DNA from 4 places in the Citrobacter sp. FDAARGOS_156 genome. Region 4 is predicted to be linked to each of the others. Evidence: predicted binding sites of a transcription regulator. Region 4 holds the regulator's gene; each other region holds the start of a gene.
The links. The regulator PhoB, encoded in region 4, activates phosphate uptake and scavenging genes when phosphate is short. The targets are predictions, from matches to a motif close to CTGTCATAAAACTGNCNNAT.

Region 1 (7,730 bases), 1.9 Mb from region 4:
CAGTGCGAAAGGCAGCGCGGCGCGATCAAACATTGCCGCAAACCCGAGCGTCGGTTTAGAGCCGTCAGCATGGCGAATGACCGGCGGCACCGCGACAATAAAAGACAGAATGATACCCAGTGCGGCAACCGCGCTACACAGCCAGAATGCCTGGGTAAAAGCTTCCCAGCGCGCCATGTTCAGCCCTACCCATGGCCCCACAACCATTGCCAGTCCCATGGCTAAAGAGAAAAAACTGATGCCCTCCCCACGTCGGGAGGCCGGTATCAACCGCGCGGAAATCGTTCCTTTTACCGTGGTTATAACGCCAAACGTTACACCATGAAGCACCCGAATCAGCAGGAGTGATTCAATTGAATGGCAAACCGGATACAGCGCAGTGACCACCAAAAAGGCCAGAGAAGAGAGCACCAGAATCGTTTTATTCGAATATTTCCCCACCCACTGCCCGGCAAAAGGACGAACAAGAATGGCAGAGCCCAAAAAGAACGTGACTAATAAACCGGCCTTATCAGGAGTAGCATGCAGGCGATCCGAAATATAGATCGGAAGCAGGGTCAGCAGGACATAAAAAACAAAAAAGATAATAAAGCTGATAATCGTTATTGCCCAGAAATCCTTCGTCCACAGTTTTTCTTTCATTTTCGCCAACCTGTTCAGACGGCGCACACAGGCAACGCTCAGCACAACTGAACGACGGACAAGTGCGTCAAAATGTGAGTTAAACACCAGAACGCCAGTATAAATAGGCTCATGATATTAGAGAAATTAATCGTTTTAATATTATTAATTAGAAGGAACTAATGACACTAACACAGATCCACGCTTTGCTTGCCGTGCTCGAGTACGGCGGTTTTACCGAAGCCAGCAAGCGGCTGTATATGACCCAGTCCGCCGTGAGTCAGGCAATTTCAGCATTAGAAGAAGAGCTGGGCGTTGATATTTTAATCCGCGAACGTCGCAAAGACATCAGGCTCACCCCGGCGGGACACCGGATCGTGCCACGCCTGCGAGCCATCGTGTCAGAAACCAACGCGGTGAAAGAAATTGCCGAGCAGGAACGACAAAATCCAGCCCGAACCCTGCGTATCGGCTGTTTTCCCAGCGCCTGCGCCTGCATTTTACCTGGCATTATCCGCCACTTTGAACAGCAGCATCCGCACATCAAAATTATCCCCTTCGAAGAGAACAGCCCGGCGATCGTTGATTCCCTGCGCAGCGGGGATATCGATGCGGGATTTGTGCATTTCCCGGTCAATGGCATGTACTGCGTACCGGTTTACCGCGATAAATTTACCGTAGTGGTTCCCGAAAGCCACCCACTGGCAGCCAACACCACTATTTCGCTGGAAGAACTGATGGGAGAACCGCTGATTATCAGTAAAGGCCGCTATGAATTAAGCATCATGACGTTGTTTAAAGAAAAAGGGATTGAGCCAATTATTAAATACGAATTTAACCACCCGGATACCGCAATGAGCTTTATTCGCCAGGGGCTGGGGATTGCATTATTACCGGAACTCACGCTGAAGGCGGTTGGCGGGGAAATTCGCTCAGTGGCGCTGGAGCCAACGTTTTATCGACAAATATCGTTATTGGCAAAAGAGCCGCCGGTAGACGGCAGCCCTTTATTTCTACTGCAGGCATATATGGAATCGTTGACTGCTGACGGCCTCATCTAGCAATCTGCTCACGCTTCACAAATAAGGCCTGCGGGAATACGTTCATCGCAGGCCTTCTGCCCTTACTCTTTATGCAGGAATTTCACCGCTTTGTCGGGGAAGTCGGTGAACAGCCCGTCAACGCCCGCCTTGTTGTACAACACGTCATACAGCTGGTTTACATCCGTTGCATAATCCGGCAACTGATCGGCACGAACAGTATAAGGATGCACCACCATCTTGTTCTGGTGCGCGTCCTGTACCATACCCGTCAATGAGATGTTGCCCTTACTGGACTTCTCATCAACCAGCATATGGTAGTCCGGCCCAATGCCGTCCGCATACTGCGCAACCTGCTTCATGGCACCCGGTTTGAACATCCAGTCGTAGTTGTAATTCACCCAACTGCCGTCTGGTTTTTTCTCCTGAGTTTCATTCCAGTCAGTGTACGCAATCAACTGCACCAGATTGAGATCCATCCCCATCTTCGGTTCCAGTTCATTCTTAATGCGTTTTAACTCCGCAACATCAAAGCACTGCAGATAGACATTGTCTTGTTTACCGGTGTATCCGTACTTTTTCAGTACTTCCAGCGTTTTAGCCGCAATGTCCTTCCCTTCCTGATGATGGAACCACGGCGCTTTCATTTCCGGGTAAATACCGATATTTTTGCCGGTTGAATGATTTAATCCCTGAACAAATTCAATTTCTTCTTCGAAAGTGTGCACACGGAAATCAGATTTACCCATCGGGAAACGCCCTGGATATGTCTGTACCTTTTTGCCATTTTCGATATCGAAACCTTCGGTAAATTTCAGCGATTTGATCTCATCCAGCGTAAAGTCGATGGCATAGTAACGCCCATCTTTACGCGCACGATCCGGGAAGCGATCAGCAACATCGGTGACGCGGTCAAGATAGTGGTCATGCAGGACGACCAGATGGTCGTCTTTAGTCATCACCAAATCCTGCTCCAGAAAATCCGCGCCCTGAGCATAAGCCATCGCTTTCGCAGGTAACGTATGCTCCGGTAAATATCCGCTGGCGCCACGGTGCGCAATGACAATTTTATCTGCGGCAACCGCCGCACTGCTCACAACCATACCTGCCAGCATCAGCGCCACGCTAAGACTTTTCAATGTGGTTTTCATCTATTAGCCCCCGTTACGCTTGAGCAGCATCTCTTCATGATGGCGTTTTTCACCAATCATGACGACTACCAGCAGAATCACCGCCAGCACGCTACCGCCAATCATCACCATAAAGCCGCCGTCCCAACCGAAGAAGTCAACGGTGTAGCCGACAATGGCGCTTGCCGCCACAGAACCGCCAAGATAACCGAACAGACCAGTGAAGCCTGCCGCCGTCCCCGCCGCTTTTTTCGGTGCCAGTTCCAGCGCATGCAGACCGATCAACATGACCGGGCCGTAGATCAGGAAGCCGATGATAATCATACAAGCCATATCTACGTTCGGGTTGCCTGCCGGGTTCATCCAGTAAACGATGGTCGCAATCGTCACCAGCGTCATAAAGAACACGCCGGTCGCGCCACGGTTTCCACGGAAGACTTTATCCGACATCCAGCCACACAGCAGCGTGCCAGGAATCCCCGCATATTCATACAGGAAGTAGGCCCAGGATGATTTATCCAGTGCAAAATGCTTCACTTCTTTCAGGTAAGTCGGCGACCAGTCGAGGATGCCGTAGCGCAGCAGATAAACAAACACGTTGGCGATAGCGATGTACCACAACAGTTTATTCGGTAGTACGTATTGCATGAAGATCTGCTTGGCAGTCAGCTCTTCTTCCGCTTTTTCGTTGTAATCATCCGGATAGTCGTTCTTGTACTCTTCGATAGGCGGCAGGCCACAGGACTGCGGCGTATCACGCATCATCGCAAAAGCAAACAGCGCAACGACTATCGCACCAAAGGCAGGCATGTACAGCGCCGCTTTCCAGTCGTTAAACCAGGCCATACCCAGCAGGAACAGCAGCGGAGGCAGACCGCCACCTACGTTATGCGCACAGTTCCAGACAGAAACGATGCCGCCACGCTCTTTCTGCGACCACCAGTGCACCATAGTACGACCACACGGCGGCCACCCCATCCCCTGGAACCAACCGCAGAGGAACAGCAGCACAAACATGACTGCAATGCTGGATGTCGCCCACGGCACGAAGCCCATGAACAGCATCACCGCAGCAGCCAGAATCAGACCCGCGGGCAGGAAAACGCGCGGATTCGAGCGATCTGAGACGGACCCCATGATGAATTTCGAAAATCCGTATGCAATGGAGATACCGGACAACGCAAAACCCAGATCGCCACGCGAGAAACCCTGTTCAACCAGATACGGCATGGCCAGAGCAAAGTTCTTACGTACCAGATAGTACGCGGCATAACCGAAAAATATTCCCAGGAAAATCTGCCAGCGCAATCGACGATAAGTCGGATCGATCTCCGCTGCAGCTAAACGCGCTTTGTGTGGCGCAGGTTTAAAAATGCTCAACATATATAGTAGCCTCCGTGGCCGTCTTTCATTCGAAGGAAACACTGCAGATTGCCGTAACAACCCTACCGCTCCCAGTGTGGCCGCGATGTTAAGGAAACATTCCGGGCAATAATGTGAATTACAGCACAGATTGTTACACATTTATGACAAATGTTCATAAAAGCGCACGGAATCACGTTTCATTTTCGAATTATGAGCGATTATGCGCGAAATCAAACAATCCATGTTTTTTATGTGGCTAAATGATAAAAAACGAACTGTGAGGAAAAACAATGAAAACTCGCGACTCGCAAACAAGTGACGTGATTATCATTGGTGGAGGAGCAACAGGTGCAGGGATCGCACGCGACTGTGCCCTGCGCGGATTGCGCGTCATCTTAGTAGAACGCCACGATATCGCGACAGGCGCGACGGGCCGTAACCACGGTCTGCTGCACAGCGGAGCACGTTACGCCGTTACTGACGCTGAATCTGCCCGCGAATGCATTAGCGAAAACCAAATTCTGAAACGTATCGCCCGCCATTGTGTTGAGCCGACGGACGGTCTGTTTATTACGCTGCCGGAAGATGAACTCTCTTTCCAGGCAACCTTTATTCGTGCCTGTGAAGACGCGGGCATCCGCGCAGAAGCGATTGATCCACAACAGGCGCGTATTATCGAACCTTCGGTAACCCCCCAACTGATTGGCGCAGTGAAAGTACCAGACGGTACCGTTGATCCTTTCCGCTTAACCGCCGCCAACATGCTGGATGCACGAGAGCATGGCGCGGTTATCTTAACGGCCCATGAAGTGACGGGGCTGATTCGTGAAGGTGCGACGGTGTGCGGGGTAAACGTACGCAACCATCTGACGGGCGAGATGCAATCTCTGCATGCGCCGGTGGTCGTGAATGCCGCCGGGATCTGGGGTCAGCGCATTGCGGAATATGCCGATCTGAGCATCCGTATGTTCCCGGCGAAAGGTTCTCTGTTGATCATGGATCATCGCATAAATCAGCATGTTATCAACCGCTGCCGTAAGCCATCTGATGCCGATATTCTGGTGCCTGGCGATACCATTTCGCTGATCGGTACAACCTCACAACACATTGATTACGACGATATCGACAGCAACCGCGTCACCGCAGAAGAGGTGGATATTCTGCTGCGTGAAGGTGAGAAGCTGGCGCCAATTATGGCGAAAACTCGCATCCTGCGTGCTTACTCCGGTGTGCGTCCGCTGGTGGCCAGCGACGACGATCCGACCGGTCGTAACGTCAGCCGCGGTATTGTGTTATTCGATCACGCAACGCGCGACGGACTGGACGGATTTATCACCATTACCGGTGGCAAACTGATGACCTACCGCCTGATGGCGGAATGGGCCACCGACGCAGTATGCCGCAAACTGGGCAATTCTCGCCCTTGTACAACCGCAGAGACAGCTCTGCCAGGCTCACAGGAGTCGACCGAACACACGCTTAAACGCGTTATCTCTTTGCCAGCGCCACTGCGCGGCTCTGCGGTCTACCGCCATGGCGACCGCACCCCGGCGTGGCTTAGCGAAGGCCGTCAGCACCGCAGCCTGGTCTGTGAATGTGAAGCCGTCACCGCAGGTGAAGTGCAATATGCCGTTGAAAATTTAACCGTCAACAGTTTGCTCGATTTACGTCGTCGCACCCGCGTCGGGATGGGGACGTGTCAGGGCGAATTGTGTGCCTGCCGCGCTGCAGGTTTGCTACAACGTTTTAATGTCACCACCGCCGCACAATCTATCACCCAGCTTTCTGAATTCCTCAACGAACGCTGGAAAGGCGTGCAGCCTATCGCGTGGGGAGATGCGCTGCGCGAAAGCGAATTCACGCGTTGGGTCTATCAGGGATTGTGCGGTCTGGAAAAGGAGCACCAGGATGAAATTTGATACCGTCATTATCGGCGGCGGTCTCGCCGGGCTGATGTGTGGCCTACAACTGCAAAAAAGCGGGTTGCGCTGTACGATTGTTACCCGCGGCCAAAGCGCGCTGCACTTTTCCTCCGGCTCACTGGATTTGCTCAGCAACCTGCCCGATGGTCAACCGGTAACCGACATTGAAGCGGGGCTGAATGCGCTGCGCACTCAGGCACCTGGTCATCCTTATAGCACCATCGGCACGCAGACCGTACTGGCGCTGGCGCAGCAGGCGCAGAATCTGCTGGAAGAGTGCGGAACGCATTTGCACGGTAAGGTTCATCAGGCTCATCAACGTGTAACACCGTTGGGAACCCTGCGTTCAACCTGGCTTAGTTCAGCGGAAGTGCCGGTCTGGCCGTTATCAGCACAACGTGTCTGTGTGGTGGGAATTAGCGGCTTACTGGATTTCCAGGCGCACCTTGCCGCGGCCTCACTGCGCCAGCGTAACCTCAGCGTCGAAACGGCTGAAATCGATTTGCCAGAACTGGATGTCCTGCGTGATAACCCAACCGAATTTCGCGCCGTCAACATTGCACGTCTGTTAGATAACGAAGATAAATGGTCGCTGCTCTATGACGCCCTGTTACCAATCGCGAAAACCTGCGACATGATAATTATGCCAGCCTGTTTCGGCCTGGCTGACGATCGGCTATGGAAGTGGCTCAATGACCGCCTGCCCTGCTCACTGATGTTATTACCAACTTTACCGCCGTCAGTGCTGGGCATGCGCCTGCATAACAAATTGCAGCGCCAGTTTGTACGCCAGGGTGGAGTGTGGATGCCCGGTGATGAAGTGAAAAAAATCACCTGTCAGGATGGCGTTGTCAGCGAAATCTGGACCCGCAACCATGCCGATATTCCATTGCGCCCACGCTTCGCCGTACTCGCCAGCGGTAGTTTCTTTAGCAGCGGACTGGTCGCCACGCGCGAAGCCGTTCATGAGCCGATTCTCGGTCTGGATGTGCACCAAACCGCCACACGTGCGCAGTGGTATCAGCGTGACGTCTTTGATCCGCAACCGTGGCAACAGTTTGGCGTAACCACCGATGCTGAACTGCGTCCATCGCTTGCAGGAAAAACAGTAGAGAATATGTTTGCCATCGGATCGGTACTTGGCGGTTTTGACCCTATCGCCCAGGGTTGCGGAGGCGGAGTGTGCGCAGTGAGCGCTTTACACGCCGCACATCATATTGCGAAACGTGCAGGAGGCCAGCAATGAGCGACACACGTTTTGAAAGTTGTATCAAATGCACAGTGTGCACCACTGCCTGCCCGGTAAGCCGTGTCAACCCTGGTTACCCTGGCCCTAAACAAGCCGGCCCTGACGGTGAACGTCTGCGTTTGAAAGATGGTGCGTTATATGACGATGCGCTGAAATATTGCATCAACTGCAAACGCTGTGAAGTGGCCTGCCCTTCGGATGTCAAAATTGGCGATATCATTCAACGCGCGCGTGCCAAATACGACACGACACGTCCGTCGATACGTAACTTTGTCTTAAGCCATACCGATTTGATGGGCAGTGTTTCTACGCCGTTCGCACCCATCGTGAACACCGCGACTTCACTGAAACCGGTGCGCCAGCTTCTTGATTATGCACTAAAAATCGATCATCGCCGTACGCT
Region 2 (7,730 bases), 1.5 Mb from region 4:
TTTCGCCACATCAAACTGGTGTCGCTCCGGGCAGACAAAACTGTTATTCGCTTGAGTAAGAGGCTGGTGGCAAAGAGGACAGGAAAACGACATGACAACTCCGGCAGGTGGCTTAAGGGCGCAAGTGTAACGCGAATTGCGCCCTGGGAAAATAACTTACAGCGACGGCGAGGATACGCTGCTGCCGTGCATCACCAGCAGATGATCGGAGTCAGCAGGCATGCCGTCCGGTTTGACGTTTTCCAGACGCAGAACATCGCCCATAATCTGGCTGAAGACCGGCGCGGAGACGGCTCCCCCATAGTAAGCACCGTTTTGCGGGTTATTAATCACCACGACCAGCGCGAATTTTGGATCGCTCGCTGGCGCAACCCCTGCCGTATAAGCCACGTATTTATCGACATATTTACCGTCATCACCAATTTTCTTTGCCGTCCCGGTTTTCACCGCAACACGGTAATCCCTCACCGCAGCCTTGGTCCCACCGCCGCCGGGTAGCGCGACGCTTTCCATCATATGTTCAACCTGATGCACCAACGCCTCCGGCATCACCCGCGTACCTATCACTGGCGGATCGATACGCGTAATAGAAAGGGGGCGGTAAATACCAAAACTGCCGATGGTGGCATAGACATGCGCCAACTGGAGCGGCGTCACCATTAACCCGTAACCGAATGCAAAGGTCGCCCGGTCCAGATCGCTCCAGTAACGTCGCTGAGGCATTAAACCGCTACTTTCTCCGGTTAGCCCCAGCCCGGTTGGGTCGCCAAAACCAAAGCGTTTATAGGTATCCAGCAGTTTCTGTACCGGCATTGCCAGCGAAAGGTGCGACACACCGGTATCGCTTGATTTCTGCAAAATACCGGTAAGCGATAGCTCCGGGTAAAATCCGACATCGCGGATGCGATGTCCATCGAGATTAAAAGGATGGGTATCAATGACGCTATCAGGCTGCACAATCCCTTGCTGCAGAGCAGTCATGATCACCAGCGGTTTAACGGTTGAACCGGGTTCAAAGGTGTCGCTAATTGCACGGTTGCGAAAATCATCCAGCACCGCGCCATCACGGTTATTGGGATTGAAGTCGGGAAAGCTTGCCATCGACAGGATTTCGCCGGTGGCAATATTGACCAGCACCGCGGCTCCAGATTCCGCTTTATTCCATGTTACGGCATTGTCCAGCGCATCTTCAGTCACCGTCTGCAAGCGCTCATCAATACTGAGCTGCAATTCGTGCGCGGGGACCGGCATCACTTCCGTGATATTTTCAATCACATGCCCGAACTTGTCTTTGCGCACAAGGCGAGAGCCGGGTTTACCCATCAACTGGCTGTTGAAACTTTTCTCCAGGCCTTCAATACCTTGTCCATCAATGTTCGTAAAGCCGATAAGATTTGCCGCCACATGGCCTGCGGGATAGAAACGGCGGGATTCTTCGCGCAGATTAATCCCCGGGAGATTAAGATCATCGACCCACTGCGCCTGCTGAGGAGAGATCTGGCGCGCCAGATAAATAAAGCGGCCAGATGGATTGCTGTTAACACGTTCAGCCAGCGTGCTGAGTGAAATATGCAGGGTCTTCGCCAATGCCTGCCAGCGTTCGTTATAGCCAACGCCACCTTTGCTGACAATCGTCTTCGGATCGGCCCAAACTGCATTCACCGGCACGCTTACTGCGAGAGGACGTCCTTCTCTGTCGGTAATCATCCCACGCGGTGAGGCGATTGTGACTTCACGTAACGAACGCATATCCTCCTGCTTGACCAGGCTCGTTGGGGTGACAATTTGTAACCAAGCAACCCGACCAAGCAACAATCCCAGACTCAACAGTATTGCCACACAAAGCAGGGCAAAACGTACGGGAGTAAAATTGCGCGCATCGCCGTCGTTTTTCTTTTTCACCGGGGCTCCAGCAAGATAGTTTTTCAGGTGACTGATTTAACGGGAATTGCCGGGAGAAAGCGGGAAAAACAATGCTACGAACATCGCGCCTTTGCAACAAAGCGCTAATGGAGAGGCATTCAGAAATATTTTGACGTAATTTGAATTAAAAAGCCCCGCATAAGCGAGGCTTTATATCTGAATTGGTTGCGCCTGAGCGCTTCAAATCAGTGGTATCGATCAGATAGCTGTTACGTTAACAGCAGCCGGACCTTTCTGGCCGTCCTGAATTTCGAACTCAACGTTCTGGCCTTCAGCCAGAGTTTTGAAGCCGTTACCCTGGATAGCGGAGAAGTGTACGAACACATCTTTGCTGCCATCAGCCGGGGTAATGAAACCAAAACCTTTAGACTCGTTGAACCACTTAACTTGACCTTTAATCTTTGCCATTTGCAAAATTCCTTAGAGTATTTTCTTCGCCCGCAGGCATAACATAGATAAAACTGAGACATTACTGCTTGAGGCACTAATATAAGGTTCGGCAGAGAAGCGGTATTCAACGTCAACGTGTTTACTCAGGACTTCTTTACTGAAAATGCCACACATAAACAGAACTGTACCTCGTTTAACCCAAACCGTGTTATCACATACAACGTTAATAATGGCAAGCCATTTTTAAACGTGTCTCGATCGGTCGCACAAATCACGCAGTTCATCAAACAACAACTGCACAGTTATGCGCCAGGCCGAGTAGAGATATATCCTCGCCTCTCTCCCCTTGCCCCGGCTGGCCTGCGCCGTAGCAGGGACTTTTCTACCATAGCTCATCAGGTTCAACTGTTCCAGATTATCTGTCACAGCCTCTGCCAGATATCATTTTTTATGCTTAGTAATGCATAAAATATCACAAGCGTAAAAATGAGATCGGCATTCTGGTTTTGCACCAAAATAATGAAAGAATGATGACAATGCACAAAAAAAGTAAGAGAAACGTTTCGCTGATAATAAAACGATCGGTATCACAAAAATGATACAATCATATTATTAATCTATGGATAATTATATTTATGTCAAACCAGAGATAAGATATTAATTGGTCAGAGCATCTGGAAAAACGCAGGTTCCACGTGTGTCGGCGCAGTAATTGCCGGATTGTTGCAGAAGAAAATAATCTGATGTCGTTGACGACAGGATGAAGCATCTGAGAATAGCATCTACAGACTCTCACCCTGTCTTTCTGTTTACTACCGTTCGGCTACCAGACGAATGATGTCATCATCTTCATCCTGAGTTTGCACCGCGGTAGGCTCTTCTGCTTTTTCCGGTTCGTTAGCTTCACAAAGACGACGGAGCAATGCGTTCTGTCGTTTTTGCTGCTCCAACAACGCCTCAAGCAGTTCAATCTGCTCGTTAGTACGCGAACTTGCCCGATTGATGAAAAACCACAATACAAGCCCGATTACCAGAACCACCACCGATACCACTAAAGACGCAAAACTCAACGCGCCAGAATTCAAAACTTCGTTCATTTCACCACCTCAATGTAGACAGCGTAGTTTACCATTGCCGCACAAGAAGGTAATCAACTGTTACTGAAATGCGCTTACCAGGGAATAAATTTATTGATGGCGCAAATTCCGCTGAAAAATTGTACGTCCTGATCGCACATGATGTTGAACACCTGCGCCCACATCAGTATGCATACCAGCACGACAACTATCAGGACCACCCATCGAATTTTTTTCACTCCAACTCCACTCTCCGAATCTACAGCCTATGTTGATAAATTATCATGAGTTACCTAAACCCTAAGTTAACTGTAACGGCATTAAATGTTTTTAGGAATGATTCACTTGTTTCATCCCATGTACAGGCTAATCTAATAATAACGAGAAAAGATAAGAGGTTGTAATGCGTTTGATTATCCGCGCTATTGTATTGCTCGCTCTGGTTTGGATCGGTTTATTACTGAGTGGCTACGGCGTTTTGATAGGAAGTAAGGAGACTGCGGCAGGTCTGGGCCTGCAATGTCAATATCTGACCGCCCGCGGGACCAGCACCGCGCAATACGTCCATACCAACAGCGGCATCATTGGCCTGTCAGATTGCCCCCTGTTGAGGAAAAGCACCGTCGTTATCGATAATGGTTAATATAGCAGCAAAAAATCAGTACGTTATTCGCTCCGGCGACGACGGCAGATCGTAAAAAACCCGATACGCCGTATCGGGTTTTCTGTGTATCGCAACACGTCAAAATTAGAACGGGTAATCGTTATAACCCATTTGCTCTGAAATCTTACGCGCTGCGGTGTGCAGCATTTCGACATATTCGTGCAAACGTTCTTCAGAAAAACGCAGCGTCGGGAATGAGATGCTCAGACCCGCAATGACCACGCCGAAACGATCAAACACCGGTACCCCGATACAGCGCAGTCCTTCTTCCTGCTCTTCGTTGTCTTCGCCATAGCCCTGCTCACGGACTTTATCGAGTAATACCAGCAATTCATCAGTGTTAGTGATTGTCCGATCTGTACTGCGTTTGTACTCAATACCATCCAGAATTTGCTTCACTTCATCGCGGTCGCGCCATGCCAGCAGCACTTTACCAATGGCGGTGCTGTACAGCGGATTACGACGACCCACGCGGGAATACATGCGCAAATTGTACATCGAGTCGATTTTATGGATGTAGACAATGCTGTCTTCATCCAGCGCACCGAGGTGTACTGTTTCCTTGGTCAGACGTGAAAGTTCGCGCATCTGGATGTCAGCGCTACGGATCAGATCAACGTTCTGTAATGCACGCGCACCCAGTTCAAATAATTTCAGGGTCAGGGAATACTTCTCAGACTCGCCTTCTTGTGCCACATAGCCCAGCGTTTTCATGGTCTGCAAAAAGCGATAAACGGTGCTTTTTGACATCATGACGCGTTGTGACAATTCGGTAATACCAATTTCGCGCTCTTCACCCAGCGCCTGCAGGATGCCAAAAACCTTCAGCACGGAAGATACAGAATCGGGTTGTTTATCCAGATCTGCGATAGCCATTTACCACCTCATTGCGAGTGTTTTATAAAAATCAGAACCGGTTTTTATTATAATTTCACGTACCTGCCGTCGCAATCTGTCTTTGCTCACTTAGTTACAAATCTGCGACCTAACGCCTGAATATCAATGCTAAAATTATTATTCTCATCATAATTTCCGACAAAATTGACTTCCTATGGAAAAAATTCAGGCCGATGGCCTGCCATTGCCCCAGCGATACGGTGCAATTTTAACCATTGTTATTGGCATCTCTATGGCAGTACTGGACGGCGCAATTGCTAACGTTGCCCTGCCGACGATTGCCACCGATCTTCAGGCCTCCGCGGCCAGTTTCGGGTGGATCATTAATCAGAGCTGTCATTTCTGTCAAAGCTGACACTTTAAAAGAACAGTTTATTGACGCTAACCAAGATCGTATCTGCGTTCATAACGCACACTTCCACGACTATTATTTGAACGTTGGCTTATCTGGGCACAGCTCTTTCAACGTTCTTGACGCTAAGGTTGTTCCAAACGATGAAAACTAAAATTTTGCTTGTCATGGCACTGATGACTTCGTTCTCTGGTGCTGCTCATGCAGTGGGTGTGCAGTATGGTGAATACCAGCAGGTGGAGAACATCGCACAATGTGGGTATATTGCCAACACAATGATCGCCGACAACACTGCTCAGGTGATGGAGTTGTCACTCAAAAAGTATGTAGACATAACAGCGCGAATGCGCCCTGGCGGTTATAACCCATCTCCTGTCGATCTGGCCACTGACTATGCGCTGTTCTTCCAGCAGTCAGTGTCAGATACAGAAGATGACATGTTTAAAGCGATCAATGCACAGGGCCTATCTCTTGCTCCTGAGTCCTGGCAAGCTATGGCCGCTCAGTTTTGGGTAAGCAATAACTGTGCAGCTATCACCGCAGTGAAGTAACGGCAACGCGATACAGGAAGGACAGACCGTCTTCATTAATGGAGTATTTGACACAAAGGCGAAATCGAACGCTGGCTGACTCACATTCTTTCTTCCAAAGTGGGTGCAGAACATCGCCAGCACTCGATCCATCGATCATCGTATTGTCTGGTTAAGAGGGAGATTTAACCTAAGCCTGCAACTACAACCACTTCGGTGGACATATCGCGCCTATCGGAGCACAAAACTATCCCTCTTTGGCGACATCTTCGTATTCGGAGCGTTTATTCTTTTTCGTATGGGAGAATACCGATTTTGCGCTCTTCACCCAGCAGCGCCTGCAGGATGCCAAAAACCTTCAGCATGGAAGATACAGAATCGGGTTGTTTATCCTGAGCGCGATAGCTATTTACCACCTCATTGCGAGTGTTTTATAAAAATCAGAACCCGTTTTATTACAATTTCACGTACCAGCCGCCACAATCTGTCTTTGCTCACTTAGTTACAAATCTGCGACCTAACGCCTGAATATCAATGCTAAAATTATTATTCTCATCATAATTTCCGACAAAATTGACTTCCTATGGAAAAAATTCAGGCCGATGGCCTGCCATTGCCCCAGCGATACGGTGCAATTTTAACCATTGTTATTGGCATCTCTATGGCAGTACTGGACGGCGCAATTGCTAACGTTGCCCTGCCGACGATTGCCACCGATCTTCAGGCCTCCGCGGCCAGCTCAATCTGGGTCGTTAACGCCTACCAAATCGCGATTGTCGTATCACTCCTGTCACTCTCATTTTTGGGTGATATGTTTGGCTACCGTCGCATATACAAGTGCGGACTGGTGGTATTTCTGCTCGCATCACTTTTCTGTGCCCTCTCCGATTCGCTGCACATGCTAACACTGGCGCGTGTGGCTCAGGGGTTTGGCGGCGCGGCGCTGATGAGCGTGAATACAGCACTCATTCGCCTGATTTATCCGCAACGTCAGCTTGGACGAGGAATGGGGATCAACTCCTTTATTGTGGCGGTTTCCTCAGCAGCAGGCCCAACTATTGCGGCAGCGATCCTCTCAATTGCCTCGTGGAAATGGTTGTTTCTGATTAACGTCCCGCTGGGGATTATCGCGTTGCTGCTGGCCATGCGCTTCCTGCCACCTAATACACCGCGCAGCAATAAGCCACGTTTTGATCTGCCCAGCGCAGTGATGAATGCGCTAACGTTTGGCTTGTTAATTACTGCACTCAGTGGGTTCGCGCAAGGGCAATCGCTTAAGTTAATTGGTGCTGAGCTCGTAGGGCTTATCGTGGTCGGTTTTTTCTTTATCCGCCGTCAGCTGGCGCTGCCGGTGCCGTTACTACCGGTTGACCTGCTGCGCATTCCACTGTTTTCACTCTCGATTTGCACGTCAATTTGTTCATTCAGCGCGCAAATGTTGGCGATGGTTTCCCTGCCTTTCTTTTTGCAAACCGTACTGGGTCGTAGCGAAGTCGAAACAGGACTACTACTGACCCCATGGCCGCTGGCAACCATGGTGATGGCGCCGCTGGCTGGTTATCTGATTGAACGCGTTCATGCGGGTCTTTTAGGTGCGCTGGGTATGGCCGTCATGGCAAGTGGGTTATTTTCGCTGGTGCTACTGCCTGCGACTCCTTCTGATTTTAATATCATCTGGCCGATGATTTTATGCGGTGCGGGTTTTGGCCTGTTCCAGTCACCGAATAACCACACCATCATCACCTCCGCACCACGTGAACGCAGCGGTGGAGCGAGCGGGATGCTGGGAACGGCACGCTTGCTTGGACAAAGTACCGGGGCAGCGCTGGTTGCATTGATGCTCAATCAGTTTGGCGATAACGGAACACATATATCACTGATAACAGCGGGTGTACTGG
Region 3 (7,730 bases), 400 kb from region 4:
GCAAATCACGCAAGTTCACCCCGCCTTCACCAAATAAACACAGATGAAGCTTGCCAACAGAGGAAACGCGCAGACGATTACAGGTGGCGCAGAAGTCTTTCTCATAAGGCATGATCAGACCAATTTCACCAACATAATCAGGATGACAGAAAACCTGAGCCGGGCCGTCGCTGCGCTGTCGGATCTGGTGGATCCAGCCGCGACGCAGTAGCTCATCGCGAAGTACCTGTCCGGAGATATGGTGTTTACGGAAGAGAGAGCTGCCCTCGCCCGTTTCCATCAGTTCAATAAAACGCAGTTGGATTGGCCGAGGTTGGATCCACGCAAGGAAGGTGTCCAGCTGATGATGGTTTACGTCGCGCATCAGCACGGTGTTAACTTTCACTTTTTCAAAACCGGCATCGAAGGCGGCGTCAATCCCCGCCATCACCTGCTGAAACTTATCCTGCCCGGTAATGGCGTGAAACTGACGGGCATCCAGGCTGTCGACGCTGACGTTGAGTGCCGTCAGCCCGGCATCGCGCCATGCAGCAGCATCGCGCGCCAGACGATAACCATTGGTGGTTACCGCAATCTGACGGATAGCGTCGTTTTCACGTACGGCAGCAATAATGTCGGTAAAATCGCGACGCAGTGACGGTTCGCCACCTGTCAGACGCACTTTTTCCGTTCCCAGGCTGGCGAACGCACGCGTGACGCGGCGAATTTCATCAACGGTCAGAAAGCCGTTATTAGTCACACCACCTGGCTTATAGCCATCTGGCAGACAGTAAGTGCAACGAAAGTTACACACATCGGTAATCGACAAACGCAAGTAGTAAAACTTACGCGCGAATGCATCGGTAAGTTGAGAGCCCATGTACACCTTTCCAAATACGGGAGGCGAAGTCATTTCTTCCTGCGCCCTGGTGACAATCGTATTCACGTATCGTCACGGCCAAAGCACCGTATCATTTGACCCAGGTGCAGAGGCTAGAGTGTTTATACTCGTCATGCTTCGAGTACATTGTGGTTATGCCGATACTAGCGTGTAAATGACACTTTTGCCATGTACACTTTCGCTGTATAAATATGTATATAGCGGCATGATCGTGCAATTTCGCTACAGAATAAGCAAAAACCATCGTTTTGCATTGATATACATCATCTTGCTATCAGGTGGATGTCGTCAGAAAGGGGTAGATCGCAGAAAATTATTTTCTGCAGATGGCGACTGGATAATTGCTGAAAACACGCTATTTACGTTACTGTAACGCCGATCAATTGATATCAGGAATAACTATGCGCACTCGTACGCTGGCAGATCTGGATCGCGTTGTCGCTCTCGGCGGAGGGCATGGATTAGGACGCGTTCTGTCGTCACTTTCCTCTTTAGGTTCACGCCTGACGGGCATCGTCACGACCACCGATAACGGCGGTTCCACGGGGCGAATTCGCCGTTCAGAAGGCGGTATTGCCTGGGGAGACATGCGGAACTGCCTCAACCAGTTAATTACCCAACCAAGCGTCGCATCGGCGATGTTTGAGTATCGTTTTGGCGGTAATGGCGAACTTTCCGGCCATAACCTCGGAAATCTGATGTTAAAGGCGCTCGATCACCTCAGCGTGCGGCCTCTGGAAGCCATCAATTTAATTCGTAGCCTGCTAAAAGTTGATGCACATTTAATTCCCATGTCAGAACTACCGGTGGACCTGATGGCGCTCGACGATCAGGGACATGAAGTGTATGGCGAAGTAAATATCGACCAGCTCACTACCCTGCCGCAAGAATTAATGCTCTCACCTAAAGTTCCCGCCACGCGAGAGGCGATTGAAACCATCGCGGAAGCGGACCTGATCCTGATAGGACCGGGAAGTTTTTATACCAGCCTGATGCCGCTATTGCTGCTTGACGAAATGGCGCAGGCATTGCGTCGCACACCGGCACCAATGGTTTATATCGGCAATCTGGGACGCGAACTCAGCCTGCCAGCCGCCAGCCTGACGCTTGCCGATAAGCTGGCCATCATTGAGCAATATGTTGGTAAGAAGGTGATTGATGCGGTGATTGTCGGACCAAAAGTCGATGTTTCGGCCATGACCGACCGCATTGTGATTCAGGATGAACTGGAGGCCAGCGATATTCCCTACCGTCATGACCGTCAACTGCTGCATAGCGCGCTGGAGAAAGCGGTGCAGGCGTTAGGTTGAACGTATTTGCCTGATGCGCTGCGCTTATCAGGCCTACAAACACGATCTACCCTGTAGGCCGGATAAAGGGTTTACCCCGCCATCCGGCTACGCGTTAAGACGCCGCGATAAACAGCTCGCGCAGTTGATGCAACTGGTCGCGGATCGTCGCGGCCTCTTCGAACTCAAGGTTCTGGGCATGCTGCATCATCTGACCTTCTAACTCGTGAATCTTCTGCTGCAGCGCTTTCGGCGTCATGTCCAGCTCAACAACCTCGGATTTCGCCCCGGCACGCGACTTCCCTTTACCTTTCGCTTTGGTCTTCGCAATATTCTGACCCAGCGCCAGAATATCGACCACTTTCTTGTTCAGCCCCTGCGGCGTAATACCGTGCTCTTCGTTATACAGTTGCTGTTTCTCGCGACGACGTTCGGTTTCACCAATGGCCTTCGCCATCGATGCGGTAATTTTATCGCCGTAGAGAATCGCTTTACCGTTGATGTTACGCGCCGCTCGACCTATGGTCTGGATAAGCGATCGTTCCGAACGCAGGAACCCTTCTTTGTCCGCATCCAGAATCGCCACCAGAGAGACCTCAGGCATGTCCAGGCCTTCTCGCAACAGGTTGATACCAACCAGCACGTCAAACTCGCCCAGGCGCAAATCACGAATGATTTCCATACGTTCCACGGTATCGATGTCGGAGTGCAGATAGCGCACCCGCTCGCCATGTTCTTCGAGGTATTCGGTGAGATCCTCCGCCATGCGTTTGGTGAGCGTTGTGACCAACACACGTTCGTTAATCGCCGCACGGGTGCGGATCTCGGACAGCAGGTCATCAACCTGTGTCGCCACCGGACGCACCTCAATGACCGGATCCAGCAGGCCGGTCGGTCGTACCACCTGATCGACAACTTCATCACCGGATTTCTCCAGCTCATAGTTGCCCGGCGTCGCTGAGACGTAGATGGTTTGTGGGGCCAACGCCTCAAATTCTTCAAATTTGAGCGGGCGGTTATCCAGCGCCGACGGCAGACGGAATCCGTATTCGACCAGGGTCTCTTTACGTGCCCGGTCGCCACGGTACATGCCACCAATTTGCGGAATCGTAACGTGAGATTCATCCACCACCAACAGGCCATCGGCAGGCAGGTAATCAAACAGCGTCGGCGGCGGCTCGCCCGGACCGCGTCCGGACAGATAGCGTGAATAGTTTTCAATCCCCGAGCAGTAACCCAGCTCGTTCATCATTTCCAGATCGAACTGCGTACGCTGGCTTAAACGCTGTTCTTCTACCAGTTTGTTGTTCGCCAGCAGGATTTTGCGGCGCTCCGCCAGCTCGACTTTAATTTCTTCCATTGCCTGCACGATACGTTCGCGCGGCGTCACGTAGTGGGTTTTCGGGTAAATGGTGAAGCGCGAAATAGTGGATTCAACCTGCCCGGTTAGCGGGTCGAAAAGCGACAAGCGCTCAACTTCTTCATCAAACAGTTCAACACGCAGCGCGATATCGTCAGATTCGGCCGGAAAGATGTCGATCACCTCACCACGCACGCGGAACGTCCCGCGCTGGAATGCCTGATCGTTACGCGTGTATTGCAGTTCAGCAAGCCGGCGCAGGATCGCGCGCTGGTCGATAATCATCCCCACCGTCAGATGCAACATCATCTTCAGATACAGATCCGGATCGCCCAGACCATAGATCGCGGAAACAGAGGCCACCACCACCACATCCCGCCGTTCAAGCAGGGCTTTGGTCGCCGACAAACGCATCTGTTCAATGTGTTCGTTTACCGACGCATCTTTCTCGATAAAAGTATCAGAGCTCGGGACATAAGCCTCCGGCTGATAATAGTCGTAGTAGGAGACGAAATATTCCACTGCGTTATCCGGGAAGAACTCTTTCATCTCGCCGTACAACTGGGCTGCGAGGGTTTTGTTAGGGGCCAGCACCATCGTCGGACGCTGTAAATCCGCAATCACGTTGGCAATAGTGAATGTCTTCCCCGACCCCGTCACCCCGAGCAGCGTCTGATGCGCCAGACCATCCTCCAGCCCTTCTTCCAGGCGACGAATCGCCTCAGGCTGATCGCCAGAGGGTTTAAAAGCGGAATTCAGTTTGAACGGTTTACTCATGAGCAGCTACCTGAAGCAATGGGCGGGCAGGTGTGTAATTTTACTCGCAGCAGTATATTTTGCCAGTAAAATATACTGGATGAAAAAACAGTAACGCACCAGAATATTTCTGTTACGCCATCAGAATGCCCGTCAGAGCAGGCTAAAATTTTGGCGCTGGCGAGATAAAACACCAGTAAAAATGTGTTATCCCCAAACCAATGACTTTTTTAACATTTGTCAAGACGGCAGATGAAAGTTTTATGGCAACGCATGACACTTCCGCGACAGCCATTGCTTTTATCTAACATTCTGTATTTCAATAACTATTCTCTCGAGCCGTCTTTCGCATCAATTTAGTCGCAGGCCGCGTCTTCTCTCGCTTACATTGTGTTTTCTAACTCTAATACACAAGGTTATCCACAGGAATAGTGGATAACTGCCTCCAGCCCGTGCTGACTGCCGCCTGGCAAAAACACCGACTTGCTCTTTTCGGGTGGGATAAAAAAAAATTATCGCCATTTTTTTATATTTATCAGCCAACGGAGCCCTGGAGGCTGTCGAGATCTTGCTCGCATTTTCACCATTTACCTGCCTGCACCATCCCGACGCGACCAGGCACTGGCAATGTGCGCAAAATTAACCCGGATCGTTAAAAACCAGACATCGCTGCCGATGGATCACGCTATCCCGCTGTTTTTCGCGCATTTCCCATTTGTGGCAAGAGATTTGCAATTTTCTTCTGCTCCCCGGCCTGTCGGGCGGATAACTTCATGATGGAGAAAACCTATGTTGAGTCTTCGCGCAGTGAATCACTATTACGGTAACCAGCACACGCTATGGGATGTGGATCTCGACCTGCAGCCCGGCAAGTGTACTGGTGTGCTGGGACTTCCGGGGATGGGGAAAACGACGCTGGCCAATTGCATCATCGGCAATTTGCCTATCGAAAGCGGTACGATGGTCTGGCATCAGGCAGGCGCGCCACCGCGCGATCTGAGTCCGATCCCGGCGGCAAATCGCATTGCGCTGGGTATTAACTCCGTTTCACAACAGAGACGGATTTTTTCGCAACTGACGGTCGAGGAAAATCTGCATATTGCGCGCCAGGCGGTTGAAGAAAGCGAAACAATGAACAGCAGCGATATATACCGCCTCTTCCCACAGTTGTACAGTCTGCGTCAGACCAAAGGGGTTGCCTTATCAGAGGATAATCAGCACCAGCTCGCACTCGCCAGCGCGCTGGTTACACGCCCACGCCTGCTAATCCTCGATGAGCCTACGCGAGGAACGGGCCAGGCGTATATCCACAAGCTGGGGAACCTGATTGTGAGGCTAAGCCAGGAGTTGGGCATCGCCATAATGCTCGCAGAGCAAAGCCTGCCGTTTATTCGTCGGGTCGCTGATTGCTATTGCCTGTTACATCGCGGACGCAATGTGGCCCAGGGGCAACTGGCGCAGCTCAGCGACCCGTTTCTTAACGACTGGATGGCGCCAGAGGCAAAACGCTAAGGTCGAGATAGTGCCCTGTCGTTGCGCGTTCTGGCTCGTCCTCCAGCCATGGGATTTCCCCCAGCAGCGGAGCCGGAATCGCGCGTTTCAGCGTTGCCATATATTCAGCATGGCGTTTCCCTGGCGGAGTCACATCATTGGCGACCCACCCCGCCAGCGTCAACCCAGCCTGTTGTACCGCTTGCGCAGTCAGAATGGCATGGTTGATGCAGCCAAGCTTGACGCCAACCACCATAATCACCGGCAGTTGTTCTGTTTGTACCCAGTCAGAAAAACTCAGCGTGGGTGAAAGCGGCGTAAACCAACCGCCAGCGCCTTCCACCAGCACCCAGTCAGCCTGCTCTTCCAGCTTACGTAACCCCGCAGACATCACTGAGGCCTGAATAGGGCGACCTTCGTCAGCGCTGATGATATGCGGTGACGTGGGTTCGGCAAAGGTATAGGGATTGATTGCCGTATAGTGCACTGCCACAGCGCTGTTGCGCTGTAATGCCAGAGCATCGCTATTACGCAGACCCTCAGCCGTTATTTCACTACCGGACGCCACGGGCTTATAGCCGACCGTTCGATAACCCAATTGCCCCGCGGCCTGCAGGAGCGCACAGCTGGCAATTGTTTTACCAACCTCAGTGTCCGTCCCGGTGACAAAATACGTTCTGGTCACGTTGAATTACTCCTAAAAAAAGTTGATACGTCAGCGGGTATTTTCCCTGTACAGAGGGCCAGGCTAACTGTAACTGCTGCAGCTGTGAACGGGTCAGTACGCGCTGTTCGCGTCCATCATGGAGATGCGTCGCACCGATCCCTTTGAGCGAGCGCATGGCGCTCAACGCATCGTCAAACCACAGTGTCACCGGATGAAGCTGATACTCGACGTCCCAGCCATGCAGAGCCTTTTCAAGTTGCTCCACGGGCAAGAAACGGTTGGTGTGCTCCCGGTCATCTACCGCTTGCCACGCCCGGCGTAATTCCGGCATCGAGCCGTGTGCCAGGGTACTAAACGCCACCGTGCCTCCGGGGCGCACAACCCGGCAAAGCTCACTTAACGCGCCGTGTAAATCGCTGCACCACTGCACCGCCAGATTGCTCCAGGCCAGGTCAAAAGTGGCAGAGTTTTGAGGGATGGCTTCAATATCCGCCAGCAGATAGTGGTGGGCGGCATTTTGCCGCTGTGCCTCTGCCAGCATTTGTTCAGAAAGATCCAGTGCGCTGACTTCGCTTCCCTGCTCACGCCAGTAGCGACTCATGCGCCCTGGGCCGCACCCCGCATCCAGTACCCGTGCATAATTCCGTTCACCAAGCAGCGCCAGCAAGGCGTCGGCGCTTTGGCACTGTAGCCCGGCATGTTGTTCATAGTGGGAAGCGGCGCGTCCAAATGCAGCAGCAATGGCCTGCTTATTGACCTGCGCCATGCAGCACCTCCAGCAAGCGGTCGATATCCTGGCATTCATGCGCCTGCGTCAGCGTCAGCCGTAATCTGGCGGTGCCGACCGGTACCGTAGGAGGCCGGATGGCGGTCACCCAACAACCTTGGGCGCGTAAAACCTCCGCCAGTTGCAGTGCTTTATGGTTATCGCCCACGATCAATGGCTGGATGGCACTGTCTGAGTTTGCCAGCGTGAAATCCGCAATATCCAGGCCAGCACGAAAACGTTGGATCAACATGGCCAGTTTTTCCCGGCGTTCATCGCCCTCACGACTGCGGATCACTGCCAGCGCGGCACGCAATGCCTGCGCCTGAGCAGGCGGCATGCTGGTGCTGTAAATCAGATGACGGGCAAACTGCAGCAGATAATCGGCCACGCTGTCTGAACACAGGATTGCCGCGCCGCTGACGCCAAATCCTTTCCCGAAGGTCACCACTAACAGCTCTGGTTTCACCTGCTGTCGGAAGCATGAGCCACGCCCTTCCTCACCGCTAACGCCTATACCG
Region 4 (7,730 bases):
GTTTTCCGGCATGATGTAGTTAAGATACACCGAAAACAGCAGCGCGATGGTCATCACCATCACCGTAACCCACGGCACGCCACGACGCGACGTTTTGGCGAACATTTTCGGGGCACTGCCCTGCTCTGCCATACCGTGCAGCATACGCCCCACACCGAAGACGTCAGAGTTGATGGCCGACAGCGACGCAGTCAGGACGACAAAGTTGAGGATCCCGGCAGCAAAGGTAATGCCCATATGCTGGAACGTCATAACGAACGGGCTACCGTCGGTTCCCACCTGGTTCCACGGGTAGATAGACATAATGACGAACAACGTCCCCACATAAAACACCAGGATACGCATTGGTACGGAATTGATGGCGCGCGGAATAGATTTTTCCGGGTCTTTGGCTTCGCCTGCGGTAATCCCGATAATCTCAATCCCGCCGTAAGCGAACATCACCATTTGCAGCGACATCACCATGCCGAGCCAGCCGTTGCTGAAGAAACCACCGTTGCTCCACAGGTTATGGATACCAGTCGGTTGCCCGCCGTTGCCAATCCCCCAAATGATGATACCGAAACCGGCAACAATCATGATGATGATGGTGGCAACTTTGAAGAATGAGAACCAGAACTCCAGCTCGCCAAACACCTTCACGCTCATCAGGTTGATGGCGCAGATAATCAGCACTACGCTGAGTACCCAAATCCAGTGCGGTACGGCCGGGAACCAGACGCCCATGTAAATACCAAAGGCAGTCACGTCGGCAATGGCGACAATCAGGATTTCAAAACAGTAGGTCCAGCCGGTAATGTAACCAGCCAACGGTCCGAGGTTTTCCTGCGCATAGCGCGAGAAAGAGCTGGCAGCCGGGTTATGAACAGACATTTCGCCCAGCGCACGCATAATAATATACGCCGCCACACCGCCGATAATATAGGCCAGCAACACGCTCGGCCCCGCCATTTTGATGGCATCGGCTGAACCATAGAACAGCCCGGTACCAATTGCTGAACCTAATGCCATAAAGCGAATGTGCCGGGTGCTCAGCCCACGCTTTAGCTTGTTATTACTTTCCATCGATTCCTAACCTGTTAACACAATAAAAAAACCACGGGGCCATATTAATAGCCCCGTGGTTAAAACTTATTGTCAGTGATATTAGTGTGCGCTGGAGGTCACTTGTCGACCCGCTGCGCGATCCCAGATAACGGCCAGGACCACCATCACGACTGTTGGCATCAACCACGCCAGCCCCTGCTCCGCCAGCGGTAAACGCTGGGTCCAGGCTGGTAAGACATCGCCAATTGCAGAAGCTTTAATGCCATCAAGGATACCAAAAATCAGGCTGATAAACATCGCAGGTGCAATGACGCGGGAAGAATTATGCCACCATGAGCGGGTAAAGCTTAATACAACCAGTGCGATACATGGCGGATAGATAGCCGTCAGCACCGGAATAGAGATCTGAATCAGATGGCTCAGGCCCAGGTTAGAAACCACCATCGAGAAGCCGCCGAGGATAAATACCAGCGTACGATAAGACAGTGGAACATACTGGGCAAAGAACTCTGCGCACGCACAGGTCAAGCCAACCGCGGTGACCAGACAGGCGATGAAAATCAGCGCCGCCAGCAGGAAGCTGCCTGCACCACCGAAGGTGTGCTGAACATACGCATGCAGAATTGCCGCACCGTTAGCAGATTGATCGACCAACGTCGCACTGTCTGAACCCAGACGGAACAACGCAAGGTACAGCAGCGTTAAACCCACGCCCGCCATCAGCCCAGCCCAGACGGTGTAACGGGTCAACAAACGCGCTTCGGTAACGCCACGCGAGCGGGCGGCGTTAACAATAACAATACCAAATACCATCGCGCCCAGCGTATCCATCGTCAGATAGCCGTTCACAAAGCCATTCGAGAATGCCGCGTTTTGATAGGCTTCCATCGCATTGCTGATCGGGCCCGCTGGCCAGACAATCGCCGCCACGGAAAGCACAACCAGTGCCAGAATTTTCAATGGAGCAAGGAAGTTGCCCACGGTATCCAGCAGTTTGCCGGGATACAGTGACACCAGAATCACAATCGCGAAATAGACCACGCTGTAGATGAACAGCGGCAGCGCAGAATCACCGGTCAGCGGTGCAATCCCAACTTCGAACGAAACCGTTGCGGTACGCGGCGTGGCGAATAATGGCCCCACGGCCAGATAGCAGACGGTAGCCAGCAGCAGACCGGCAACTTTACCGATAGGCGTGCTCAGGCTGTCCACACCGCCGCCCACTTTCGCCAATGCGACCACGGTAAGTACCGGAAGGCCTACGGCGGTAATCAGGAAGCCAAAGGCCGCGGTCCAGACGTGCTCGCCTGCCTGCAAACCAACCATTGGGGGGAAAATAATGTTACCTGCACCAACGAACAGTGCAAATGTCATAAATCCCAGTGCGATAATATCGCGCGATTTTAACTGATGGGTCATAAAGTCTTACTGCCTGTGGATGTGGTGTTGAAAACGTTTAATTTTCTGCCTTTCCCTGCGGGATGATACAGCGGCATTTTTAAGCAATTCCAGCGGGAAATTCTCCCGGTCTGGCGCGGCGAAGAATAGTTTTTCGATTTACCGCGTAAATGCAGTCGGTATGACAGCATTTGATGCGCAATTTAAACGCTTATAACGTTTTAAAGCAAGGTGGGATCTAAAAACCAGAACAATATAGTGATATGAAAAATTGAACCAGCACAAAACACCATTCCCTGGAAAAAGACATGGGTAATCATGCGAACAAAAAACAATCAAACGTCGTAAAATTCAGGAGCTACTTATTGACTACAACAAAAAAAGCCAGCTCGCGCTGGCTTTTGGAAAGATAAACTTACGAATACGTTTTAACCGCTATTTTTGGCAATTAAACGTTCCGGGATCACGAAACTAAATCGCGTTCCCTGGCCTGGTTCGCTGTCGATATTCAAACGGCTGTCGTGATGATGCAGGGCATGCTTAACGATGGCCAGCCCGAGTCCGCTACCGCCCGTTTGCCGCGATCGCGCTTTATCTACGCGATAAAAACGCTCGGTCAGGCGTGGAATATGCTCGGCGGCAATACCTGGACCGTTGTCTTCCACACAAAATTCCGCCCCCGAGGCCACATGCTGCCAGCGTACGGTAATGTGCGTTCCCGCAGGGGTGTGGTTCACCGCGTTATAGACGAGATTCGAGATAGCGCTACGCAACTGCTCCTCGTTACCCCGCACGTTCAGGCTGTTATCAACATCAAAAGTAAACGTATGTTTGTGCTGGCTCAGCGTTTGCGCTTCGTGCTCAACCACGCGCAGCATCATGGGCACATCGACCTTCTCATTCAGTTGCAGCGTCGGCGCAGCCTCAATTTTTGACAGCGTTAGCAGTTGCTTCACTAACCCTTCCATACGGTACGTTTGTTCACGCATGGTATGCAGCGCTTTTTCGCGCGTTGTCCCTTCCAACGGATGCTCCTGCATCATTTCCAGATAGCCTTGCAGCACCGTCAGCGGCGTGCGCAGCTCATGACTGGCGTTGGCGAAAAAGTTACGTCGGGAACCTTCCAGTTGATGCATCTGCGTAACATCACGCGCCACCATCAGCAGTTGCTTATCGGTGTAGGGCATCACGCGAATTTCCAGATGCCGTCCGGTGTTGAGTACCAGATTAATTGGCCGACTAAAGTCGCGTGTTTTCAGATACAGCGTAAATTCCGGGTAGCGCAGCAGATTAAGGATATTTTGCCCGCTATCGTCCGGCCAGCGTAACCCTAAAACCTGCTGTGCCAGTCCGTTACACCAGAAAATCCCGCCTTCTTCGGTGGTTAGCACCACTGCGTCGGGCAGTGATTCGGCGCCGCTGCGAAAGCGTTTAATGAGGTTACCCAATTCGCGACGGCGCTTTTTGTTACGCAGCTGCATTTGATGCAGCCCATATAACAACGGCTCCCAACTGCCGCGCCCCGGCGGCGGCGTCATACTTCTGTCGACCCATAGCCACCAGGACAAACGTAATAAATTCCAGAAATGCCAGATAAGCAGGCCCGTTACCGACGCCAGTAAAAACCAGGGTAGATAACCAAAAAAAGCGCTAAGGATAAAAGCCGGTATGCAGCAGAGGATCAGCTCCAGTACCAACCTTTTCCATGACAATCGTTCTAGCAAACGTCTTACTCCATTTACGGCCTAATCCATCAGGCCATGATTCTTGTCAGTCAGAAGCGGGTCGAAAAACGATATCCCGTCCCGCGAACCGTCTGCACCATACGATCGTGTCCGCTATGCTCCAGCGCTTTACGCAACCGACGAATATGCACATCCACTGTCCGGTCTTCCACGTAGACATTGGTTCCCCAGACATGATTGAGGAGTTGTTCACGGCTGTAGACGCGCTCAGGGTGGGTCATAAAGAAGTGCAACAGTTTGAATTCGGTGGGTCCCATATCCAGTGGATCCTCGCCGGTCATCACACGGTGCGAGGTAGGGTCAAGACTCAGCCCTTGCATCTCGATAACTTCTTCCACCGCCATGGGGGAAATACGTCGTAAAACGGCTTTAATACGCGCCACCAGCTCCTTCGGAGAGAACGGCTTAGTAATATAGTCATCCGCACCGGTTTCCAGACCCCGCACACGGTCTTCTTCTTCACCGCGCGCCGTCAGCATCATCACGGGGATATCCCGCGTCATCGCTTCCCGTTTGAGGTGTTTAATAAACTGTAGACCCGAGCCGCCGGGAAGCATCCAGTCAAGCAGGACGAGATCCGGCCAGGGTTCATTAAGTTGGTTCACAGCACTGTCATAGTCTTCGGCTTCTACGGGTTGAAAACCGTTTTGCTCGAGCACGAAGCAGACCATTTCACGAATTGGAGCTTCATCTTCTACGACCAGAATACGTCTCGCCATGATTTGCCCTGTTTATAATTAAATCGTTTGCCATCAATACCGTGGCATTATGCGTCACTTTTATGACAGATTTATGAAAAGATAGTCCAGGTTTAACGCAGCCAGGCGAATTATGACAGCCCGGAAACAAGATATTACCGTCCTTGCAAGGTTATAATCTCCGCCATCGTTTTTTTGTCATGGAACTCTTATGCGCATCCTCCACACGTCTGACTGGCATCTGGGCCAAAATTTCTACAGCAAGAGCCGCGCCGCTGAACACCAGGCCTTTCTCGACTGGTTGCTGGAAACGGCACAATCCCATCAGGTGGATGCCATTATTGTGGCAGGTGATATTTTTGATACTGGTTCACCGCCAAGCTACGCCCGCGAGTTGTATAACCGTTTTGTTGTCAACCTACAGCAAACAGGCTGTCATCTGGTCGTGCTGGCAGGAAACCATGACTCCGTTGCCACACTCAATGAATCTCGCGATATTCTGGCGTTCCTCAACACCACGGTCGTTGCCAGCGCCGGCCATGCGCCGCAGGTACTGCCGCAACGCGACGGCACGCCGGGGGCTATCCTGTGTCCGGTTCCTTTCTTACGTCCGCGCGACATCATTACCAGCCAGGCTGGGTTGACCGGGCAAGAAAAACAGCAGCATTTATTAGGTGCAATCACCGACTATTACCAACAGCAATATCAGGACGCCTGCGCGCTGCGTGGCGACCAGAATCTGCCAATTATTGCGACAGGGCATCTGACCACCGTCGGCGCCAGTAAAAGTGACGCCGTACGCGATATTTATATTGGGACGCTGGATGCTTTTCCGGCACAAAATTTCCCACCGGCGGATTACATCGCGCTGGGACATATTCACCGGGCACAGGTCATCGGCGGTACGGAACATATTCGCTATTGCGGCTCCCCGATTGCACTGAGTTTTGACGAGTGCGGCAAAAGCAAATGCGTCCACCTGGTGAGCTTTGAAAACGGTAAGCTGAGCGCCGTTGAAAACCTCATCGTACCCGTAACCCAACAACTTGCCGTATTGAAAGGCGATTTAGCGACGATTAGCGCACAGCTGGAACAATGGCGTGGCACGCAACAGGAACCGCCGGTGTGGTTAGATATAGAAATCGCGACCGATGACTATCTGCATGATATGCAGCGCAAAATCCAGACTCTGACCGAAGACTTACCGGTAGAAGTCTTATTGGTGCGTCGTAGTCGTGAACAACGCGAGCGCATCATGGCCAATGAACGACGTGAAACGTTGAGTGAATTAAGCGTGACGGAGGTGTTTGACCGCCGTCTGGCACTGGAAGAACTCGACGATCCACAGCGTGAGCGCCTGAATCAGCTGTTTAGCACAACCTTACACACGCTCGCCGGGGAGACCGAAGCATGAAAATTCTCAGCCTGCGTCTGAAAAACCTCAACTCTCTGAAAGGGGAATGGAAAGTTGATTTCACGGCAGAGCCTTTTGCCAGCAACGGGCTGTTCGCCATCACCGGTCCAACCGGTGCCGGGAAGACCACCCTACTGGACGCCATTTGCCTCGCGCTGTACCACGAAACACCACGACTCAATACCGTATCGCAGTCGCAAAACGACCTGATGACCCGCGATACGGCGGAATGTCTGGCCGAAGTTGAATTCGAAGTCAGAGGCGAAGCCTATCGCGCATTCTGGAGCCAGAACCGCGCGCGCAATCAACCAGAAGGTAACCTGCAGGTTCCGCGTGTCGAACTGGCTCGTTGCGCCGATGGCAAAATTCTCGCCGATAAAGTTAAAGACAAGCTGGAAATGACCGCCGAGCTTACCGGGCTGGATTACGGCCGTTTTACCCGCTCGATGCTGCTGTCTCAGGGCCAGTTTGCCGCATTTCTCAATGCCAAACCGAAAGAGCGCGCCGAACTGCTGGAAGAGCTGACCGGCACAGAGATTTACGGCCAAATCTCCGCCATGGTGTTTGAAAAGCACAAAGCAGCGCGTACGGAGCTGGAAAAACTGCAGGCCCAGGCCAGCGGCGTGGCGCTGTTAGCACCAGAGCAGGTACAGTCTCTGACAGAAAGTTTGCAGGTACTTACTGACGAAGAAAAACAGCATCTTACCCGTCAGCAAATCCAGCAACAGCATCTTAATTGGCTCATCCGACAAAATGAGCTACAGGCAGAAGTAAGCCGCCACCAGCAAGCATTACAGACCGCAAAAGAGGCGCAAGATAAAGCACAACCGCAGCTGGCGACACTCAGCCTGGCACATCCCGCCAGAGCATTGCGTCCGTACTGGGAGCGAATTCAGGAACAATCCGCCACGCTCCGCCGAACACGACAGAATATTCAGGAAGTGAATGCTCGCTTACAAAGCAGCTTAGCGCTGCGCGGGCGCATCCGTCAGCAGGCACAAAAACAGTCGGCGACCCTGCTCACCGAACAGCAGGCGCTAACCGACTGGCTGAACGAACATGACCGTTTCCGCTTATGGAGCAGCGAACTGGCAGGATGGAAAGCGCTATTGGCACAGCAATCTGACGCTAACGAGCAGCTACGTCAGTGGCAAAAACTACGCGACAGCGACGTGCGCAAGCTGGATGCACTGCCGCTTCCCTCGTTGGCCCTTAGCGCGCAAGAGGTCACGGTAGCGCTGGCGCAGCACTCACAGTTGCGTCCATTACGCCAGCAACTGAGCAATCTGCATGGACAAATTGCGCCGAAACAAAAACAACTGGTACAGCTACGCACCACAATTCAGCAGCGCCAGCAGGAGCAAGCACAACGCAACGCGGCCCTGGCAGAAAAACGTCAGCGCTATAAAGATAAAAATCAGCATCTGA

Region 1: the regulator PhoB is predicted to act here: its motif matches at 4,305-4,324, upstream of glpT (glycerol-3-phosphate transporter).
Region 2: the regulator PhoB is predicted to act here: its motif matches at 4,941-4,960, upstream of kdgR (DNA-binding transcriptional regulator KdgR).
Region 3: the regulator PhoB is predicted to act here: its motif matches at 4,536-4,555, upstream of uvrB (excinuclease ABC subunit UvrB).

What each region holds. Positions count from the first base shown of each region.
Region 1 covers NZ_CP014030.2:3,360,364-3,368,093, forward strand. The annotation lists gene AL515_RS16480 (MFS transporter) at 1-642, opposite strand, end outside; gene AL515_RS16485 (LysR family transcriptional regulator) at 804-1,682, shown strand; gene glpQ (glycerophosphodiester phosphodiesterase) at 1,745-2,812, opposite strand; gene glpT (glycerol-3-phosphate transporter) at 2,816-4,174, opposite strand; gene glpA (anaerobic glycerol-3-phosphate dehydrogenase subunit A) at 4,447-6,075, shown strand; gene glpB (glycerol-3-phosphate dehydrogenase subunit GlpB) at 6,065-7,324, shown strand; gene glpC (anaerobic glycerol-3-phosphate dehydrogenase subunit GlpC) at 7,321-7,730, shown strand, end outside.
Region 2 covers NZ_CP014030.2:2,971,044-2,978,773, forward strand. The annotation lists gene rlmA (23S rRNA (guanine(745)-N(1))-methyltransferase) at 1-93, opposite strand, end outside; gene ftsI (peptidoglycan glycosyltransferase FtsI) at 157-1,902, opposite strand; gene cspE (transcription antiterminator/RNA stability regulator CspE) at 2,122-2,331, opposite strand; gene AL515_RS14545 (DUF2627 domain-containing protein) at 2,344-2,487, opposite strand; gene AL515_RS14555 (YebO family protein) at 3,126-3,410, opposite strand; gene mgrB (PhoP/PhoQ regulator MgrB) at 3,485-3,628, opposite strand; gene AL515_RS14565 (YobH family protein) at 3,793-4,032, shown strand; gene kdgR (DNA-binding transcriptional regulator KdgR) at 4,138-4,929, opposite strand; partial or broken gene AL515_RS14575 (MFS transporter) at 5,105-5,278, shown strand; gene AL515_RS14580 (hypothetical protein) at 5,446-5,853, shown strand; gene AL515_RS14585 (MFS transporter) at 6,416-7,730, shown strand, end outside.
Region 3 covers NZ_CP014030.2:1,834,188-1,841,917, reverse strand. The annotation lists gene moaA (GTP 3',8-cyclase MoaA) at 1-859, opposite strand, end outside; molybdenum cofactor riboswitch at 847-992, opposite strand; gene yvcK (uridine diphosphate-N-acetylglucosamine-binding protein YvcK) at 1,282-2,190, shown strand; gene uvrB (excinuclease ABC subunit UvrB) at 2,285-4,306, opposite strand; gene AL515_RS08910 (ABC transporter ATP-binding protein) at 5,075-5,797, shown strand; gene bioD (dethiobiotin synthase) at 5,763-6,461, opposite strand; gene bioC (malonyl-ACP O-methyltransferase BioC) at 6,424-7,209, opposite strand; gene bioF (8-amino-7-oxononanoate synthase) at 7,193-7,730, opposite strand, start outside.
Region 4 covers NZ_CP014030.2:1,435,250-1,442,979, reverse strand. The annotation lists gene proY (proline-specific permease ProY) at 1-1,065, opposite strand, end outside; gene brnQ (branched-chain amino acid transporter carrier protein BrnQ) at 1,147-2,466, opposite strand; gene phoR (phosphate regulon sensor histidine kinase PhoR) at 2,874-4,169, opposite strand; gene phoB (phosphate response regulator transcription factor PhoB) at 4,220-4,909, opposite strand; gene sbcD (exonuclease subunit SbcD) at 5,100-6,302, shown strand; gene sbcC (exonuclease subunit SbcC) at 6,299-7,730, shown strand, end outside.